3 regions of the Methylophilus flavus genome follow, and region 3 is predicted to be linked to each of the others. Evidence: predicted binding sites of a transcription regulator. Region 3 holds the regulator's gene; each other region holds the start of a gene.

Region 1 (4,443 bases), 310 kb from region 3:
TAATGCCAAGAGCTTGCGTGGCGGTACCTTGCTGATGACACCGCTTAAAGGGGCTGATGGTCAGATTTATGCCATGGGCCAGGGCAACCTGGTGGTTGGCGGCGTCGGTGCTGCGGCCAATGGCAGCTCGGCACAGATCAATCACCTGAGCGTAGGCCGTATTTCAGATGGTGCAACGGTTGAACGTGCCCTGCCTAACACCCTGCTGAACCAGGACCTGGTTAAACTCGAACTGAAAGAAAGTGATTTCTCCACTGCCAACAACGTGGTGGAAGCCATCAACAAGAAATTTGGACCGATGACTGCGCAGGCTGAAAGCGGCCGCGTGATCCAGGTGCGCCCACCGGAAACCATGAGCCGTGTGTCTTTCCTGGCTAACCTGGAAACCATCAATGTGGCACTGGCGGCAACACCGGCCAAGATCATCATGAATGCACGTACCGGTTCCGTAGTCATGAACAAGGCCGTGACGCTGGATAGCTGCGCAGTTTCCCACGGTAACCTGTCTGTGGTCGTCAATACTTCACCAGTGATCAGCCAGCCTGGCCCATTCTCGAATGGCCAGACAGTATCGACCGCCATTTCCGAGATCAATATCAACAAGGAACCTGGCAAAGTACTCAAGTTGAACAATGGTGCCAACCTGGCAGATGTTGTGAAAGCACTGAACTCGATTGGCACCACGCCGCAAGACTTGCTGGCCATTCTGCAGGCGATGAAAGCCGCAGGTGCGCTGAACGCAGAGCTAGAGGTCATCTAAGCGAGATTGCCATGCAACCACGTGTCGATCCTAACAGTCTGGCCATCGATGGCAGCGCGCTAAACGGCCTCAAGAACGCCAAAAGCGATTCGCCGGAAGCCATACGTGCGGTCGCCCGCCAGTTTGAAGGCGTGCTGATGAACATGATGCTGAAAAGCATGCGCGACACCGTGCCGCAGGATGGCATCACCGATAACGAACAAAGCAAGATGTTCATGGGCATGCTGGACCAGCAGCTCACGACACAACTCAGCCAGAAAGGCATGGGCCTGACCGAAGTACTGGTCAGGCAATTGAGCAAGTTCAGCCCCAAACCCGCTGAAGAAACTGATAAAACAAAAACCCAATTGCATGACACTAAAAACAACCTGGTGAATGGTTTGTCATCGAGTAACCCTTCTTCAGGCAAAACCGTATTAATGCAGGCCGCACAGAAGATACGTGAAGCCTATCAGCAATGGGACGCGACCACTCCTGACACTACGAAAGCAGATAACGATACTGCCTGGGCACGCGGTATTCCTGAGCTGCCGCCATTGATGGAAGAAGCACAGGAAAACGTGAAGAACTTCACTTTGCCACAAGCTGCGCCTTTAGCGACAGCCATGAGCGAAGTCGCCAGTAAGACACAACAGTTTATCCAGCGCATGTTGCCGCACGCGCAAGCTGCCAGCAGCGATTCAGGTATTCCGGCCAAATTCATGATCGGCCAGGCGGCACTGGAAAGCGGTTGGGGTAAACATGAAATCAAGACCACCAATGGTGTGAATAGCCACAACCTGTTCGGCATCAAAGCCGATGCCAGCTGGAAAGGCAAAGTAGCGAACAGTGTCACTACCGAATACGTGAATGGCGTAAAGGAAACCCGCGTAGAAAAATTCCGTGCCTATGACAGTTACAGCGATGCCTTCAAAGATTATGCCAAATTGATTTCACAAAATCCACGCTATGAAAAAGCCATGAGTAACACCCACGATGCCAGTGCTTATGCCCATGCACTGCAACGCGCAGGCTACGCGACTGACCCGCAATATGGCAAAAAACTGACGCAGGTCATCAAGCATCTGCAAAGTTAGTATGAAGGAAATGCGGAATAATTGATCGAGCGAGATGAAGTGCAAGACGCACGGAACGCAGGAGCCGAGACAGTATGAGTATACGGCGAGGTTCAGAGTACCGGGCAACGCAGCAATTCGCTCGCGCAGACATTTATTCTGTGTTTCCTAAAGAATTTTAAAAAACTGCCGTTAGGCTAACTAATTGTAACTTTACATTCGTGTCAACCGTTCTGCAGGACCAAGACACATGAGGGCTCAAGTATGTCCAACATATTAAATATCGGCAAAAGTGCTTTAAACGCAGCCCAGATCGGGATTGCCACTACCGGCCACAACATTGCTAACGCATCCACTCCCGGCTATACCCGGCAGGTGATCGTACAGGCGGCGTCACAAGCGCAGAACTTTGGCTATGGTTTTGTCGGCCAGGGCACGGATATTACCGGCATCAACCGCGTATACAACGACACACTGGCCAAACAATTACTGAATACCACCTCTACCAGCAGCGCCAGCACTGCTTATTACAACAGTATTAATGAAATCAACGGCTTGCTTTCCGACTCTAACGCAGGCTTAAGCCCGGTGATGACCAAGTTTTTCAGTGCGGTCAGCGCTGCAGCGGCTAACCCTACAGATGTCGCCACCAGACAAACGGTACTCTCCTCGGCGAATTCCCTGCTGAATCGCTTTTCAGCAGTCAACAGCCGCCTGGATGATATCCGCCAGAGCCTGAACACACAAGTGTCGGCCAGTGTGAATACCATCAACAGCTATGCCACCCAGATTTCGCAATTGAACCTGGTGATAGACAAGGCGATGAGTACCACCGGCAATCCACCTAATGACCTGATGGATCAACGCGATCTGTTGATGTCCAAGCTGAGTGAGCAGGTCAAAACGACAGTCGTCAAGCAAAGCAATGGTAACTATGATGTATTCATAGGCAATGGCATGCCGTTGGTGGTGGGTGATGACACCTATCCGCTATATGCGCAATCCAGCTACACTGACCCTGGTCGCCTCGAAATCGCATACGGCGATAAAAGCACCCCGAAAATTATCGATAGCGCTACTTTGGCTGGCGGTACATTGGGCGGCATTCTGACCTTCAGGAATGAAACACTGGATACGGTACAAAACCAGATTGGCCAGCTGGCGATCACGCTGGCGAGCCAGTTCAATGACATGCAGCAAAAGGGTTACGACCTGAACGGCACTGCCGGTGTGGCCATGTTTAACATTCCGCAGCCACAGACCATCAGCAGCGCAAATAACGTAGACAAATCAAAGATGGCCAGTGCTACGTTTGTGCCGGGACAATCGCAACAAATAACCAGTAGCGACTACACGCTGAAATATACCGGTGGTCAGTACAATATTATCCGCAACAGCGATAAAACCGTTACCAGCGCAGCTACCTTACCGGTCACCGTCGATGGCATTGAATTTAATGTGAATACCTCAACACCGGTAGAAGGTGACGAGTACATGATCCGCCCAACCCAGGGTGCGGCAAGCAAAATCACACTCGCCTTTGATGATGTTGAAAAACTGGCACTGGCAGAACGTGTGGATGCGAATGGCAACGTGATCGCTTTTAAAGGTGCCGGTGACAATACCAACGGTTTGCGCCTGGCACAACTACAGGACGCTGCCAGCGTACGCTTGCTGGGCAGTAATGCCAACCGCTCCTATGCCCAGGCATTTGCCTTGATGGTGAGCGCCGTCGGCACCAAAACCAACGAGATGATGGTCACCAGCAAGGCCGATGCTTCGGCACTGGAAGGTGCCACCAGCGCGATGCAGTCTGAATCCGGCGTCAATATTGATGAAGAAGCCGCCAACTTGTTGCGTTACCAGCAAGCCTACCAGGCTGCTGGCAAAATGATGCAAATCGCCAGCCAGTTATTTGATGTTCTGTTGCAGCTTGGCCAGTAATATTCTGAAGGATAGTGAATCATGAGAATCAGCACCAATACCATTTACCAGAGCGGCACCAATCGCCTGATGGATTTGCAGAATGACCTGAGCAAACTCAACGAGCAGATTTCTTCTGGCAAGAAAGTGCGTAGCCCGGCAGATGACCCGGTCGCCTCAGCGCGTATTCTCGAACTGACAAACTCGCAGAACCTGAATAATACTTATGCCGCCACCCGCAATGTGGCTAAAACAGCGCTGGAAACCTATGAAACCAATATGACCAGTATCACCAATGTCATTCTGGACGCGCAATCGTCTTTGGTGGCAGCAGGTAATGGCGCTTACAGCAACGAGCAACGCGCCAACATTGCCAGTGAACTGCAAGGCCGACTGGATAGCCTGATTGGCCTGTCAAATACCAAGGATGCACAGGGTAATTATATGTATTCCGGTTACAAGACCGACACCGTACCGTTCGTGCTGAATACGGTCACAGGTAATGTAGACTTTCAGGGCGACACCTCTAAACGCGCCCTGCAAGTGGATGTACAGCGCCAGATGCCTATCACTTACACCGGTGATGAATTATTCCAGGCCAATGGCAACGACTTGTTTGCCAGCTTGAAAGATATGATAGGCCTGCTAAAAACCCCTATTACCGATGCAACCACCCAAAAAACTTACAGTGATGGCCTGGCAGAC
Region 2 (4,443 bases), 300 kb from region 3:
GTTGAAAACTCATGATGTAATCTCCTGGAGAAAGACTGGATGCTGCAAATTAAATTAAATAAAACGGATTAGAAAATCTCTACGACGTCGGACACTGCCACTGCCGAGTTATTACTCAGGTTGAGCTTGATGCCGCTGGTGCTGTTGGACACACTTTGTACCTGGGCCAGGCTGAGTGCCGAGCTGGTGGTGACAGCATCGCCGATTTTGGCCGTGATTTCGTAGGTGTAGTCGCCACTTGGTGCAACGGTGCCATCGGTGGCTTTGCCATCCCAGCTCAGGGCATTCACGCCAACATCCTGTTTGCCGAAACTGAGCGTGCGTACAACCTGGCCTGCGCCATCTTTGATATTCACGGATACGCTGTCTGCCCCGTTAGGTACATTCACCCCAAAGTAGCCGCCTTTATCGGTATGGCTCAAGCTATTGCCTGACACCAGTACGCTGTGGCCTATCATGCTGGTGGCTTGGTAAGACTGGCCCAGCTGTACGCTGCTGATCAGGCTGCTCATGGTGTCATTCAGTTTGTTGATACCAGTCACCGTATTGAGTTGCGCCATCTGGCTGGTCACCTGCGCATTATCCATAGGATTCAGCGGGTCCTGGTTTTTCATCTGCGTCACCAGCAGGGTCATGAAGCGGTCTTGTGCTTCATCAACAGTGCTGCCTTTAGAACTGCTTTTCTTGTTGACCGCATCAAGGATGTCCTGCGATACCTGGTTTGTATTGACGGTTGTCATGTTAAAAATCCTTATATAAGGTTATTGACCGATATTGAGTGTTTTGAGCAGCATGGATTTAGCCGCATTCATGGTTTCCACGTTGTTCTGGTAGGCACGGGATGCTGAAATCATATTGACCATTTCTTCGGTGACATTCACGTTAGGCATGGTGAGGTAGCCATCGCTGTTAGCCATCGGGTTTTTGGGGTCATAGACCATTTTGCCGGGCTTGGTATCTTCAATCACACGGTCTACCTGTACCGTGCTGGAATTGGTCGCAGCATCCTGCACCGCTTTAAACACCACCTGTTTGGCCTGGTAAGGCTTGCCGTCCGAGCTGACCACGCTATCAGCGTTAGCCAGGTTGCTGGCGACGGTGTTGAGGCGCAGCGACTGCGCACTCATGGCGGAGCCGGAAATCTTGAATACATTGAATAAAGACATATGCTTGCTCCTTTAACTTACTGTCCGGTGATCGCTGACAACATCTTCTTGATCTGGCCGGACATCATGGTAAGGCTGGCTTCATAACGGATACCGTTATCTACATAGGCATTACGCTCGACGTCCATATCTACCGTGTTGCCATCGACAGAGCCTTGCAGCACCGAGCGGAACAGCACATCGCCTGACGCCAGGTTGCCATTGCCAGCTGCAGCATTCATATGGCCACCATTGGTTTGCTGTAACAGGCCGGCAGGCTGTTGCGCAGGTTTTCCACCTGTGCTTTGCTGTAATGCTGCCTGCATGGTGGATTTAAAGTCTATGTCGCGTGCCTTGTATTGCGGTGTATCGGCATTGGCGATATTCGAAGCAAGCAATTCCTGACGCTGATTGCGCACGCGCAGCGCCGTCTGGTGAAAACTCAGCGCGGCATCCAGTTTGTTGATCATCGTCTTTTCCTTTCCCGGGCATTCCCCGAAAGAAATCTCAAGGTACTTTTAAAGTTTTGCCATCTGCCGTCGTTAACCCTGATAAGCGGGTCTGCTTTCACGCACACATGACTTTTACTAGCTGTGCTTAGTGTACGCGGCGATGGCAATAATGATTTCGGGATTAAGAGGGTGAAATACCCTTTATTTCATCAATGAGTTGATCCTGTCATGCGTAGAATGAGACTCCATGAAACCTCGTCTGCTTACCATTTTTGCTGCAGTGATCACTGGATTGATCGGGCTTTTAGCCTGCCATGTGCAGGCCGCTGATCGTATGCCGGCCGCTGCTGTGGCCACTAATCAACGTGCGGTAACACCAGCTGCAAGCGATATGCATACACGTGTTTACCAGACTGTCATGCAGTATGTGCAAGGTCAGACGCAAGGTTATCCAGGTAAAGTGAATATTGAAATCCAGCCATTGGATAACCGTATCCGTATCGCGGACTGTGACCTGATGGAAGGATTCAACGTGCAGGGCGCACGTCTGTGGGGGAAAACCCATATTGGTGTACGCTGCTTGCAATCAGCGACCAAGCCATGGACGATCTATGTACAGGCAGATGTGCAGGTTTGGGGTGAGTACGCGGTGACCGGGTTACCTGTCAGTCAGGGTTCACCAGTACAGGTATCTGATATCGTGATGCAGACCGGCGATCTAACCAAACTACCTTCAGGCATCATTACTGACCTGTCTATGCTGGAAGGCAAGAAAGCGTCATTGAATATGCCATTGGGCACCGTATTGAGACCTGAATTGCTCAAAGCAATGCCAGTGATCATGCAGGGCCAGATGGTGCAACTAAACAGCCGTGGTGAAGGATTTGTCATCTCGGCAGATGGCACCGCCATGCAAACCGCAAATGTCGGCCAGGTGGTGGATGTGAAAGTCAGCAGCGGCCAGGTGATCAAAGGCGTGGCGCAAGCTTCCGGCAAAGTGGATGTGCGTTTTTAGCCAGCAACAGTATTCAGGGTTTTAGAGTCGAAAATGCTTATTGATCATAAACTTGAGATAAAAAGTATATTAAGCACTAAAGTTCGCTTAAACTATGTCGTTAGTACTGTTAACAATTGAGGGTTTAGTGGCCCTTACATCCAGACAAACAGAGACAGAGGTACGGCATGAATATTTCAGACTCCATTAAAAAACTTGGTACCGTTGATAAACCGGTACTGGATAAAAGCACCAACAGCAAAAGCAGTGAAAAAGCGACTGGTTCTTCTGGCAACGCAACGTCAGATAATGTGACCTTGTCTGCAGCTTCAGTACAACTGCAAACACTGGAAGCCGGCCTTGCTAACGGTGAAGTCTTTGACACTAATAAAGTGGAAGAGATTAAAGCAGCGATTGCACGTGGTGATTTCTCGGTAGACACTGCCAAAGTGGCGGATGGTTTGCTGCAAACCGTAAAAGATTTGATACAACCGAATAAAGGATGACGTTATGAGTACTGCAGATCGCACTTCAGTTCCGGCTATTAGTTTTGAAGCCGATGCCACGCTGGTGGCCGAGTTGATTGACGATTTGCAGAACGAGCAAACGGCGTTAATTTCTGCTGACCTCGATATGATCGAGCAGATGGTAGATAGACGGGTAGGATTGTTGCAAGCCTTGGGTGAAGCCGCCAACACACGCTACACAGCGCTGGCAGCGGCAGGGTTCGAGGCGAATGAAAACGGCATGTCCAAATGGCTGGAATTGCGTTCCAGCTCAGTGCTGGATGATGCCTGGGTAAAATTCCAGAAGCAGCTGGCGCAAGCCAAAGAACTTAACCGCCTGAATGGCGTGCTGATCAACAAGCATTTCCTGCGTAACCAGGAAAAACTGGCTGTATTACAGGGTAATGCGACTAATAGTACGCAACTGTATGGCAAGAATGGCCAGTCACGCGGCGGCAGTAGCACACGGGCCAGTTTCTCTGTGTAACTAATTCAGTTTTTGTCAAAAAGCCGAATCAAATGATTCGGCTTTTTTAATGTGTTGCGGCAGGGTTGGATCCGCTGGGTCAGAAATGTTGCTGGCTTACTGCAGTTTTTCCAGTGTTTCCCAGCGTTCCAGTTTCTGCAGGATCAACGCTTCAATCTCGCTTAATCTGTCTTGCAAGGTTTTAGCCTGTTCCGGCGCCTGTTTATAAATATCCCCCTGCGCAAATTGCGTTTGAATCGCTGCTTGCTCCTTCTCTAACACTTCAATCTCTTGCGGCAAAGCTTCCAGCTCACGTTGCTCCTTGAAACTTAAGGTTTTTCGTGCGGGCGCCGTAGGTGACTGAGCTGCTGGCGCAGCAGTTACTTTTGGCGCAGGAGCGGTTTTGTTCCTGTCCTGGCTGAATCTTAACCAGTCATCATAGCCACCGCCGAATTCGGTCAGTTTCCCTTGCCCTTCAAACGCAATCACCTGCGTGACGGTGTTTTCCAGGAATGCCCGGTCATGACTGACGAGGAAGAGGGTGCCTGTGTAATCCTGTAACAAATTCTCAAGTAACTCCAGCGTATCAATATCCAGGTCATTGGTTGGCTCATCCAGCACCAGTACATTGGCAGGACGGGCAAACAGACGCGCCAACAGTAAACGGTTGCGTTCACCACCGGAAAGTGATTTCACCGGAGAACGAGAGCGTTGTGGCGGGAACAGGAAATCTTCCAGGTAGCTGATGACATGCTTGCGCTCGTTACCGATTTCCACAAAGTCCGAGCCCGGGCTGATGGTATCTGCCAGGGTGGCTTCTTCATCCAGTTGCTCGCGCATCTGGTCAAAATAGGCGACATTCACTTTTGTGCCGCGCTGG
Region 3 (4,443 bases):
GGCCTTCGTCTGACATGGTGGATTGATCAGCCTTGAACAGTAATTTATTCTGGATGGCAATATCCACGCCAAACTCGCCTTGTTGCACGGTGATGGCTTTCTGTTCTATCCATACTGAAAGCACGTTCGCCAATTGTTGACCTATGGCACGCATTTTTTCCAAGTCACGCTGCTTTTTCTCCTGGTACAAATAACTCAGCGGCAATGGTTTCTTGATTGCACTCAGGTTTTGCAGCGCAGACGGAGTTTCGGTATTCAGGGATTGTGGTTGACCAGGCTTACCCTGAAACGCAGTGACTACCGAATTGGATAGCGTCTGGTATTTATTCAGGTTAATGGTCGATGTGGCATACATCACCACAAAAAAAGCGAACAGCAGGGTGATGAAATCCGCATAGGAAATCAGCCACCTGTCGTGGCCGTCATCGTCGTCATCGTGAATCCTGCGCCGGTACATTACGACTCCCTGAGGCGCAGATAGGCTTCCAGGCGTTCACTGACCAGTTTCGGGTTATCGCCCCTGGCGATGGAGACCCAGGCATTCAGCAACATTTCACGGCGTGAAATCTCATGCTGTATATGCCCCTTCAATTTATTGGCAATCGGCAGAAACACCAGGTTAGCCAGCGCAACCCCATAAATGGTGGCCACGAAAGCCACCGCAATGCCGCTACCGATTTTGGCAGGATCCGACAGGTTTTCCATGACATGGATCAGGCCCAGCACCGCGCCAATAATACCCACTGTAGGCGCATAACCACCGGCAGCAGACCAGATTTTGGCCGCATCACGTTCCTGCACTTCAAAATAATACATATCGATGGCGCACACTTCGCGGATGCGGTCAGCAGGGGTGCCATCGACCAATAACTGTAATCCTTTACGCACAAAGGGGTCTTTCTCTCGCTTGATATGGCTTTCCAGCGATAACACGCTTTCCTTGCGTGCTTGCTGGCTCCATTGGTTAATACGCTGGGCCAGTTTGTGACGATCATCTTCAGGATGCACAAACACCCAGCGCAGCATGCGCAGACCTTTGAGAAATAACTTGAGTTCACTTTGCAGCAACACGGCGCCGATAGTCCCCAGCATTACCACCATAAAAGCGGCTGGCTGCATGAGTGACTTCAGGTGCCCACCTTCCAGGGTTTGCCCCAGCACCAGGCCAGCGATCGCAATGATCAATCCTGCAACGCTGCCCCAATCCATTAGGATACTCCGGTCCAGGACTTGTCACGCATGGACGCACGCAAGCGGGCGACGGCCTGGCTGTGCAGCTGGCATACGCGGGATTCCGAGACATTCATGATGGCGCCTATCTCTTTCAGGTTCAGTTCCTGTTCGTAGTAAAGGCCCATCAGCATTTTTTCCCGTTCCGGCAGATTATCTATCGAAGCGATCAATGCTTCGCGGAAATCACTTTCCAGCAAGGATTTTACCGGGTCATTACTACTGTCATCATCGACAAAACGGTCAAGAAAGTGTTCGCCACCGCCATCATCGTCATGAAAATCTTCGTAATAGATCAGCTGGTGACCCTGACAGTCACTCAATACATCATAGTAGTCTTCAAGGCTGAAGTTCATGTGCTTGGCGATTTCGGATTCAGTCGGCGGGCGGCCTAATTTCTGTTCCAGTTGCTGTACGGCCACTTCGATATCACGCATGTTTTTGCGTATACCGCGTGGCAGCCAGTCGGCACCACGTAACTCGTCCAGCATGGCGCCACGTACACGTTGTGACGCGTAGGTTTCAAACTGGGCTCCGTGCGTATCTTCGTAACGTTGAATCGCATCCATCAGGCCTATCATCCCGGCCTGCACCAGATCGTCGACTTCCACGCAGGAGGGCAATTTGGATTTAAGCTGGTAGGCCATTCTTTTGACCAGGCCGCTATGCTGCTTCAGCATCTGGTCAGTATTGTTGGTTTTGCCTTTAGCGGTATACATGTTTTCCCTCTTTACTCTAGGCAGCAGCCAGTGACGACGTGGTTAAACGTTGTTGATCCAGGCTTTTGGCAATGGCTTTAAACGCCATGGCTGACTGCATTGCCGGCGTTGGCTCGACTGCAAGACGGTTTTTTAAACCGGCATTAGGTTTAGCCTGGGCTTTTTGCATTGATTTTCCATCAGGAATCGCACCCAGAAAACTCAGGGTGACTCCCAGGAACTGCTGGCAGACCTGGTTCAGCCGCATGAAGTATTGCTGGCCTTGTTCATGACTGGCATCCGTGACCACGACACTTAAAGGCATCTGGCCATGTTGCTGGCAAATGCGCTTGATGGTGGTATAGGCTGATTTAATGGCCTCATCATGGCGTTCCATCTGGATCACCAGGGTATGCTGGGCCATCACGGGCAGGACTAATGTCTGGTCACTCGGGTCTAATAAAGCTTCTATCATTACGGTATCGTAGTCATACGCAAGTTGGTTCACTATAGCGTCGAGCTCGGTTTTTAAATCGCCGGATAAAGGCGAGGTTAATGCGTCAGTTTCGGTCAGGCTGGCAAGGTCGTAGCCTTGCGGATGTTTGACCACAGCGCGGCTGAGTATATTTTTGCGTAACGCCACAGCTTGCAAGGTGTATTTGGTCATGGGGCGCTGCTTGGCCTGTATCAATAGCACCTGCTTGCCGGGGCTGACCATGCTGGCGGCCAACTGGCTAAGCCAGTTGTCAGCAGGCTGGCCATTTGCTGACATGACGCTGATCATGCGTGCGGATGACCTGGCCATGATACGGCGCAAGCCATCGGCCTGGTCACGGTAATTAAACATGCTGCTGATCTCCCTGCGCCTGCATCATGCTCGAAATCACCAGTGGCAACTCTTCATCCAGGTATTGATAAGGCAGGCTGGATTGATGCGGGGTTAACACTCTTTCCACCAGGGCGTGTTTATTGGCTACTTCAATATCTTCCGGCACGCGTTGACCGCCGGTGGTGTAGTACAGACGCATACGCTCACGGATCAGCACATCCAGCACATTGCCAATCGCAGCCGCTTCATCCAGTTTGGTCACGATACAACCGGCAATATCATGCTTTTTATAGCTGCGCATCACATCGGTCAATGTTTCACCGGTTGAAGTCGCGTTCAGGCATAACAGTTTCTGGATAGGGGTTTCAGCCCTGCTCAGCATGGATAGCTGTTCAGTCACGGCCTGGTCACGCTGGCTGACACCGACGGTATCAATCAGGATCATGTGCTTGCCTTTTAACTCATTCAGGGCAATCTTCAAATCTTCTTCATCTTTTACCGCATGCACCATCACGCCAAGGATCTTGCCGTAGATACGTAATTGTTCGTAGCCGCCGATACGGTAGCTGTCAGTGGTGATCAGGCCCAGGTTCTGGGTGCCGTGTTTCATTACATAACGGGCAGCCAGTTTGGCTGTGGTCGTTGTTTTACCGACACCAGTAGGGCCAACCAGGGCGTATACACCGCCTTTATCCAGCAATGCATCTTCATCATCCAGAGTATGCAGGTTGCGGCTGATCACTTCTTTCGCCCACATCGGTGCCTTGTTCACATCAATATGTTGTGGCATTTTTTCCGCGATCTGGCGTGACAGCGCAGCGCTGAAGCTGGCAGAAAGCAGGGTGCTCAATACTTTTGACTTGGCCGGGCTGTGCTGCAAATGATGCTGCCAGGTCATGGCACTCATCTGCGTTTCAAAGTTGCTGCGCATATGACGCATCTCCTGCATCATGGTCAGCATTTTTTCTTCCAGCGTTTGCGTGGCAACCTGATAGGCCTGCTCCTGCTGCTCGCTGTGCTGTTTAAAAAAATCCATCATCATGTGATCATTGCTCGGCGTTTCTTCTGCCACCGGTTGAGCGATCACCGGTTTTGCAGCTGGCTTGGCATCCGCCATGCGCGGCTGGGCTTTAGCAGGCATTCCCTGAGCACTAACCGTTTGCCCGTTTGTGCTCTGACCATTCACATAATCCAGCAGGCTGCGCGCAGCATCGTTCGGAGAATCGGAGGACTGCTTGCCAGCGGTATTATCAATATCAGTTTCAAGCATGGCCATGATCTCGGTGCCGCCATTGACGCTGCGATTGGCAACGATAATGGCATCTTCACCTAAGGCCTGTTTGACTTGAGCCAATGCTTCACGTGCATTCTTGCCAAAAAATCTTCTGATATTCATGTTATTGCGCTCCGATTAAACTGGTCACTCGTATTGATTTGTTGTCTGGCAACTCGTCGTGCGACAACACTCTGAGATGCGGGACTGTCCTTCTTAAAAACCTTGATAAAGCCTGGCGTAGTGGGGCGGCTACCAGTAAGACCGGTGTCAGCCCCATCTGCTCCTGTTGTCTGGCAGCCACTTCTGTCTGTTGGGACAGCTTTTCAGCGATGCCAGGTTCAATCACGCTTTGTGCGGATTGATTATTTTGTAATGCCTGCAGCAGCAACCGTTCCAGCTGGCCATCCAGT

Evidence for each region. Region 3 encodes FliA, which starts transcription of late flagellar genes. Its sites were predicted from a motif close to CTAAAGTTNNCNNAAANNNTGCCGATANNA; they were not measured.
Region 1: flgK (flagellar hook-associated protein FlgK) is a predicted target of FliA. The motif match lies at 1,984-2,013, and genes of this name have one in related genera.
Region 2: flgM (flagellar biosynthesis anti-sigma factor FlgM) is a predicted target of FliA. The motif match lies at 2,689-2,718, and genes of this name have one in related genera.

Annotation. Positions count from the first base shown of each region.
Region 1 covers NZ_JBHTLN010000001.1:715,972-720,414, forward strand. Annotated here, with positions in the region: gene ACFQ2T_RS03360 (flagellar basal body P-ring protein FlgI) at 1-760, shown strand, start outside; gene flgJ (flagellar assembly peptidoglycan hydrolase FlgJ) at 772-1,836, shown strand; gene flgK (flagellar hook-associated protein FlgK) at 2,080-3,759, shown strand; gene flgL (flagellar hook-associated protein FlgL) at 3,781-4,443, shown strand, end outside.
Region 2 covers NZ_JBHTLN010000001.1:707,596-712,038, reverse strand. Annotated here, with positions in the region: gene flgE (flagellar hook protein FlgE) at 1-13, opposite strand, end outside; gene ACFQ2T_RS03335 (flagellar hook assembly protein FlgD) at 69-740, opposite strand; gene flgC (flagellar basal body rod protein FlgC) at 762-1,166, opposite strand; gene flgB (flagellar basal body rod protein FlgB) at 1,184-1,615, opposite strand; gene flgA (flagellar basal body P-ring formation chaperone FlgA) at 1,845-2,612, shown strand; gene flgM (flagellar biosynthesis anti-sigma factor FlgM) at 2,780-3,097, shown strand; gene ACFQ2T_RS03310 (flagella synthesis protein FlgN) at 3,102-3,584, shown strand; gene ACFQ2T_RS03305 (ATP-binding cassette domain-containing protein) at 3,681-4,443, opposite strand, start outside.
Region 3 covers NZ_JBHTLN010000001.1:409,694-414,136, forward strand. Annotated here, with positions in the region: gene ACFQ2T_RS01935 (flagellar motor protein MotB) at 1-457, opposite strand, end outside; gene ACFQ2T_RS01940 (flagellar motor protein) at 457-1,209, opposite strand; gene ACFQ2T_RS01945 (RNA polymerase sigma factor FliA) at 1,209-1,949, opposite strand; gene ACFQ2T_RS01950 (MinD/ParA family ATP-binding protein) at 1,966-2,775, opposite strand; gene flhF (flagellar biosynthesis protein FlhF) at 2,768-4,153, opposite strand; gene flhA (flagellar biosynthesis protein FlhA) at 4,155-4,443, opposite strand, start outside.